Regions from separate parts of the Paenibacillus sp. FSL H8-0034 genome, predicted to be linked through region 3. Evidence: a T-box and tRNA genes for the amino acid it is inferred to sense, from the RefSeq annotation. Region 3 holds a T-box; the other regions hold tRNA genes.
The links. A T-box is a leader RNA that pairs with one kind of tRNA and senses whether it is charged. The one in region 3 lies ahead of NST47_RS10250 (valine--tRNA ligase), so its partner is inferred to be a tRNA-Val.
Positions count from the first base shown of each region.

Region 1: it encodes a tRNA-Val, which carries the amino acid that the T-box ahead of NST47_RS10250 (valine--tRNA ligase) is inferred to sense. The anticodon was not compared.
Region 2: it encodes a tRNA-Val, which carries the amino acid that the T-box ahead of NST47_RS10250 (valine--tRNA ligase) is inferred to sense. The anticodon was not compared.

Region 1 is NZ_JBBOBS010000001.1:1,383,487-1,385,732, forward strand. It holds rRNA gene NST47_RS06250 (23S ribosomal RNA) at 1-434, shown strand, start outside; rRNA gene rrf (5S ribosomal RNA) at 634-750, shown strand; tRNA gene NST47_RS06260 (tRNA-Asn) at 789-864, shown strand; tRNA gene NST47_RS06265 (tRNA-Ser) at 868-957, shown strand; tRNA gene NST47_RS06270 (tRNA-Glu) at 975-1,049, shown strand; tRNA gene NST47_RS06275 (tRNA-Val) at 1,056-1,131, shown strand; tRNA gene NST47_RS06280 (tRNA-Met) at 1,148-1,221, shown strand; tRNA gene NST47_RS06285 (tRNA-Asp) at 1,262-1,338, shown strand; tRNA gene NST47_RS06290 (tRNA-Phe) at 1,358-1,433, shown strand; tRNA gene NST47_RS06295 (tRNA-Pro) at 1,459-1,535, shown strand; gene NST47_RS06300 (GNAT family N-acetyltransferase) at 1,750-2,246, shown strand, end outside.
Region 2 is NZ_JBBOBS010000001.1:7,973,404-7,975,649, reverse strand. It holds rRNA gene NST47_RS35625 (23S ribosomal RNA) at 1-718, shown strand, start outside; rRNA gene rrf (5S ribosomal RNA) at 844-960, shown strand; tRNA gene NST47_RS35615 (tRNA-Glu) at 1,004-1,078, shown strand; tRNA gene NST47_RS35610 (tRNA-Val) at 1,085-1,160, shown strand; tRNA gene NST47_RS35605 (tRNA-Met) at 1,177-1,250, shown strand; tRNA gene NST47_RS35600 (tRNA-Asp) at 1,291-1,367, shown strand; tRNA gene NST47_RS35595 (tRNA-His) at 1,452-1,524, shown strand; tRNA gene NST47_RS35590 (tRNA-Gln) at 1,546-1,620, shown strand; tRNA gene NST47_RS35585 (tRNA-Lys) at 1,628-1,703, shown strand; tRNA gene NST47_RS35580 (tRNA-Leu) at 1,716-1,795, shown strand.
Region 3 is NZ_JBBOBS010000001.1:2,253,374-2,255,619, reverse strand. It holds gene NST47_RS10250 (valine--tRNA ligase) at 1-1,454, opposite strand, end outside; T-box leader at 1,572-1,873, opposite strand; gene NST47_RS10245 (LysM peptidoglycan-binding domain-containing protein) at 2,013-2,246, opposite strand, start outside.

The DNA.
Region 1 (2,246 bases), 870 kb from region 3:
TTATCTCCCCCAAGAGTCCACATCGACGGGGAGGTTTGGCACCTCGATGTCGGCTCATCGCATCCTGGGGCTGAAGTAGGTCCCAAGGGTTGGGCTGTTCGCCCATTAAAGCGGTACGCGAGCTGGGTTCAGAACGTCGTGAGACAGTTCGGTCCCTATCTGTCGTGGGCGCAGGAAATTTGAGAGGAGCTGTCCTTAGTACGAGAGGACCGGGATGGACGTACCGCTGGTGTACCAGTTGTTCCGCCAGGAGCACGGCTGGATAGCTACGTACGGAAGGGATAAGCGCTGAAAGCATCTAAGCGCGAAGCCCCCTCAAGATGAGATTTCCCAATTAGTAAGACCCCTTATAGACGATGAGGTAGATAGGTTCGGGGTGGAAGTGCCGCAAGGTATGGAGCTGACGAATACTAATCGGTCGAGGGCTTATCCAAGAAAGAGTCTTGCAAGCGAAAGCGAGTGAGACGCGCTGCTCAAGCGTAAAGTGTAAGTTTCGGATCTAGTTTTCAGGGTGCAAACTCTGAGCTGCCTGTCCTTTGTAAGGATGGATATTTTCTCGCAGCGATTTCGAAGGCGTAACGCTTCGAAAAAAGCTTAGGCTTACGAAGTCAGCTTTCTAACGAAAGCTCTTAGTTTGGTGATGATGGCGAAGGGGAACCACGCGTTCCCATCTCGAACACGACCGTTAAGCCCTTCAGCGCCAATGGTACTTGAACCGCAGGGTTCTGGGAGAGTAGGACGTTGCCAAGCAGCCCCCACGAATGTGGGTTTTTTTTTACCATGAATATTCCCTGATAGCTCAGTTGGTAGAGCACTCGACTGTTAATCGAGTTGTCACAGGTTCGAGTCCTGTTCGGGGAGCCATATGGAGAGGTGTCCGAGTTTGGTCGAAGGAGCACGATTGGAAATCGTGTAGGCGCCACAAGCGTCTCAAGGGTTCGAATCCCTTTCTCTCCGTAGTCATTATTGAATAAGGCCCGTTGGTCAAGTGGTTAAGACACCTCCCTTTCACGGAGGTAACAGGGGTTCGAGTCCCCTACGGGTCACCAAAGCAAGGGCGCTTAGCTCAGCTGGGAGAGCATCTGCCTTACAAGCAGAGGGTCGGCGGTTCGATCCCGTCAGCGCCCACCATATATGTATTGATTGACGCGGGGTGGAGCAGCCCGGTAGCTCGTCGGGCTCATAACCCGAAGGCCGCAGGTTCAAATCCTGCCCCCGCAACTTAATGATTTCGAGGGTAAATGTGCTTCGAAAACACTGTGGAGCCGTGGTGTAGTGGCCCAACATGCCTGCCTGTCACGCAGGAGATCGCGGGTTCGAATCCCGTCGGCTCCGCCATTTTATTGAAAATACATAAGGCTCGGTAGCTCAGTCGGTAGAGCAGAGGACTGAAAATCCTCGTGTCGGCGGTTCGATTCCGTCCCGAGCCACCATGTACTTCCTAATTGTATACATTGTCGGGACGTAGCTCAGCTTGGTAGAGCACCTGGTTTGGGACCAGGGGGTCGCATGTTCAAATCGTGTCGTCCCGACCATTTTAAATTTAATGCTAATTACATATAGTGATAACCGATAAACCTTGTCTATCAAGGTTTTTTTGCTATTTCGGAAAAGCTTTTAATAAGTATCCATTTAAATAGTAGAAACACGGATAGGAATTCTTAATTACATACAAAAAATCCATATTCAAATAGCCTTCCATTATGGATAATAATAGGAAGAAATAGCGGATAGCGAGGAGTTATGAACATGATATTAGAAAAAGTGGCTTATGGACAAAAATCGGTTCTGAGACAGCTAATGGAGCTGTATAAATATGATTTTAGCGAGTATGAGCTTGATGATGTTAACGAGCAGGGATACTACGATTATCCATATTTGGATCATTACTGGACTGAGGACGGCAGGTATGCTTTTTTTATACGAGTTGATGGGAAGCTGGCTGGCTTCGCTTTGATGAGAGCGCTTGGAGTGGATACAGAAGGGGATGCGATCTATTCGATGGCAGAGTTTTTTGTGATGAAGAGATTTAGAAGAATGGGAATAGGAAGCAAGGTAGCGATCAGCTTGTTTGACATGTTTCCAGGGAAATGGAAGGTGGGGCAAATAAAAAATAATACTTCATCGCAGCTGTTTTGGCGAAAGGTTATTTCCGACTATACAGATCATAACTACGAAGAAGGCAGGCGTGATGATGGTGAAGGTCCATTGCAAACCTTTAAATCAAATAGGTCGAACGAAGTTTG
Region 2 (2,246 bases), 5.7 Mb from region 3:
ACCACCCTGATCGTATCCGAGTTCTAACCTCGCACCGTAATCCGGTGCAGGGACCGTGTCAGGTGGGCAGTTTGACTGGGGCGGTCGCCTCCTAAAATGTAACGGAGGCGCCCTAAGGTTCCCTCAGAATGGTTGGAAATCATTCGCAGAGTGTAAAGGCACAAGGGAGCTTGACTGCGAGACAAACAGGTCGAGCAGGGACGAAAGTCGGGCTTAGTGATCCGGTGGTACCGAATGGAAGGGCCATCGCTCAACGGATAAAAGCTACCCTGGGGATAACAGGCTTATCTCCCCCAAGAGTCCACATCGACGGGGAGGTTTGGCACCTCGATGTCGGCTCATCGCATCCTGGGGCTGAAGTAGGTCCCAAGGGTTGGGCTGTTCGCCCATTAAAGCGGTACGCGAGCTGGGTTCAGAACGTCGTGAGACAGTTCGGTCCCTATCTGTCGTGGGCGCAGGAAATTTGAGAGGAGCTGTCCTTAGTACGAGAGGACCGGGATGGACGTACCGCTGGTGTACCAGTTGTTCCGCCAGGAGCACGGCTGGATAGCTACGTACGGAAGGGATAAGCGCTGAAAGCATCTAAGCGCGAAGCCCCCTCAAGATGAGATTTCCCAATTAGTAAGACCCCTTATAGACGATGAGGTAGATAGGTTCGGGGTGGAAGTGCCGCAAGGTATGGAGCTGACGAATACTAATCGGTCGAGGGCTTATCCAAGAAAGAGTCTTGCAAGCGAAAGCGAGTGAGACGCGCTGCTCAAGCGTAAAGTGTAAGTTTCGGATCTAGTTTTCAGGGTGCAAACCTTGATGCTTACGTAGTCAGCTTTCTATGAAAGCTCTTAGTTTGGTGATGATGGCGAAGGGGAACCACGCGTTCCCATCTCGAACACGACCGTTAAGCCCTTCAGCGCCAATGGTACTTGAACCGCAGGGTTCTGGGAGAGTAGGACGTTGCCAAGCTAACCTACATAGGTTTATATGATTAAATGTTTTAAATTAGTTCGGCCCGTTGGTCAAGTGGTTAAGACACCTCCCTTTCACGGAGGTAACAGGGGTTCGAGTCCCCTACGGGTCACCAAAGCAAGGGCGCTTAGCTCAGCTGGGAGAGCATCTGCCTTACAAGCAGAGGGTCGGCGGTTCGATCCCGTCAGCGCCCACCATATATGTATTGATTGACGCGGGGTGGAGCAGCCCGGTAGCTCGTCGGGCTCATAACCCGAAGGCCGCAGGTTCAAATCCTGCCCCCGCAACTTAATAATTTCGAAGATAAGTAAGCTTCGAAAACACTGTGGAGCCGTGGTGTAGTGGCCCAACATGCCTGCCTGTCACGCAGGAGATCGCGGGTTCGAATCCCGTCGGCTCCGCCATTTCCATTAGTAAATATTGAGATTTAATTATTGAATTCATATCCCGTAAGGGTTTATTCGTTTGTTTATAATCCATATATTATGGCGATCGTGGCGAAGTGGTTAACGCATCGGTTTGTGGATCCGACACTCGAGGGTTCAATTCCCTTCGATCGCCCATTTCTAAGATTAACCAAATTGGGGATTAGCCAAGCGGTAAGGCAACGGACTTTGACTCCGTCATCCCTAGGTTCGAATCCTAGATCCCCAGCCATTATTATGAGACATTAGCTCAGTTGGTAGAGCACCTGACTTTTAATCAGGGTGTCGTAGGTTCGAATCCTACATGTCTCACCATTAACACAATGCGCGCGTATGGCGGAATTGGCAGACGCACTAGACTTAGGATCTAGCGGGCGACCGTGGGGGTTCAAGTCCCTCTACGCGCATCATGTACCAAAGGATTCCTGATTACTCCTATCTCTTATGGGTATGCATAATCAGGAAGTAAGCTGACAACGGTTCTCTACCGTGTCAGCTTTTTTTATTTTCTTCAAGTTTCCTATCAATAAAAGATGCGAAAATTGAAATAAAATGTAAAATAATGTAAATTAAATCAATCTGTTTATATGAATTTCCTATGACTTTTATAGGCATTTAGTTGAGTGTGGTGTACAATGACTACGAATAGATGGTTCATACTGCCAAAGTATAGAGGTGAATGTGGGGAGAAAAAGACTTAAGTACATGGAAAGTCGGAACTAGATTATGAAAGCGATTGTAAATGTCTTAGCGAGTGCCAAGAGGATATTTTATAAGAAGGAGTTCAATGCTGTGGAGACAATACTCAAACTGCTTCAACGGTTCAGTCACGGATGTAGATGGTTCCAATTAAAAAAC
Region 3 (2,246 bases):
CTCGTAGGATAAAAGCGGCTCAAATCTTCCGTTTCATCGGGCCAGCCCAATGTTGAGAACGGCCATAGCGCAGAGCTGAACCAGGTATCCAGCACATCCTCATCCTGACGGATCTTGCCGCCGCCTGCACGGACGGAAGCCTCAGCTTCGCTGTGCGATACGAACATTTCCCCTGTTTCGTCATTGTACCAGGCCGGTATCCGATGCCCCCACCACAGCTGACGGGAAATACACCAGTCACGAACGTTTTCGATCCATTGCAAATAACTTTTTTCGAAGCGTTCCGGAACAAAATTAACTCCAGTTTTCAAGTTTTGCGCAGCAATCGCCTGCTCCGCCAACGGCTTCATTTTCACAAACCATTGGGTGGACAAGTAGGGCTCAACAATAGCTCCACTGCGCTCACTGTGGCCGACTTGATGCACGTGATCCTCAATTTTCACCAAAACCCCGGATTCCTTCATATCGGCAACAATTTGCTTACGGCACTCGAAACGGTCCAAACCTTCATAAGGTCCAGCCTTATCGTTCATTGTACCTGTAATATCCATAACCAATATTTGCGGCAAATCATGGCGCTTTCCTACTTCAAAGTCATTCGGATCATGAGCAGGCGTAATTTTTACAGCTCCGCTTCCAAAATCCTTATCCACATATTCATCGCCAATAATCGGAATCTCCCGACCAACAAATGGCAGTACCAATACCTTTCCAATCAAATGCTGATATCGATCGTCCTCCGGATGCACCGCAACAGCAGAATCACCCAGCATCGTTTCCGGGCGTGTTGTGGCAACCACAATAAACTCATCGCTATCCTTGACTGTATATTTCAAATGGTACAGGTGTCCCTGGATTTCCTTGTGTTCAACCTCAATATCCGATAAAGCGGTCCGTGCTGCCGGATCCCAGTTAATAATATAGTTGCCGCGATAAATAAGGCCCTTTTCGTACAACCGGACGAACACTTCACGGACCGCTTTAGACAGTCCTTCATCCAGTGTAAACCGCTCACGGGAATAATCCAGCGAAAAGCCCATCTTAGCCCACTGCTGGTGAATCGAATCCGCGTAATGCTCCTTCCACTCCCACACCTTTTCCAGAAACTTTTCACGGCCCAGATCGTAGCGGGTAATGCCTTCCTCACGCAGCTTCTGCTCGACTCTGGTTTGTGTCGCTATTCCGGCATGGTCAGATCCAGGCAGCCAGAGTGCATCATAGCCTTGCATTCTCTTGGTACGAATCATAATATCCTGCAGTGTGCAATCCAGCGCATGCCCAATATGCAGCATGCCTGTTACATTCGGCGGAGGAATAACGATCGTATACGCCTCTGCATCCTTGCGCTGCCCTGCTTTAAAGTATTCGCCCTTCAGCCAGTACTCGTACCATTTCCTTTCCGCTTCCTTCGGATCGTAGGTCGTCGGCATTTCCGTTGTTTTTATTTCTTCCATCGCGGGTTCCTCCATTATCCATACTATTCATCCATTACCTGCAGGCTGGACTGGGCCAGGGTTTAACCTTCTACCCATCCACTGCACTTTCATAGGCAACAAAAAAATCCCTTCGCCGCAAAGGACGAAAGGATCTGCTTCCGTGGTACCACCTTTATTCCGCATAAGAAAAAGAATTGGGCTGACACATTACTGCCCACTATGCGGCACTTCAACAGATAACGGCTGATACCGGCAGCATCTATCCGCAAACCAAGCATTCAATGACCATACGAGATGGCTATATTGAATCTCAGACCTGCCTTGAATGCTGCAACTCCAGGGCGACTTCGGCAAGTTACATCCTACGGAACCTCTCAGCGTAACAATTCCGCTCTCTGATGGGTTAGCTGCCTACTATTCCCTTTCCAAGTTATTGAAACATATGATTACATCTATGATAAACAACATTACCGATGGAGTCAATAACATATCCGCCTATAAACCAAGGTTTTATCCTTATTATAGCCAAAAATGCCCGTTTCAAACCCCTATTAAGGTTTGATCGGGCATTTTCGTTTATTTGGGAATATAGACGATTTGTCCTACGGTAACTTCATGCTCGGCTAATCGGTTAAACAGTGCAATTTCACGTGGGTTTAATTCATAGCGCTTCGCAATGATTTCCAAGGTTTCTTCCTTCTGTACAATACATAACCGAACGCGGCGGAATTCCTGCTTCTCACTCGTTGAGCTCAGCAGCAGCTTCTTCCATTCCAATCGGTCACCCGGAGCGGGAGCACTCTGTGCAGC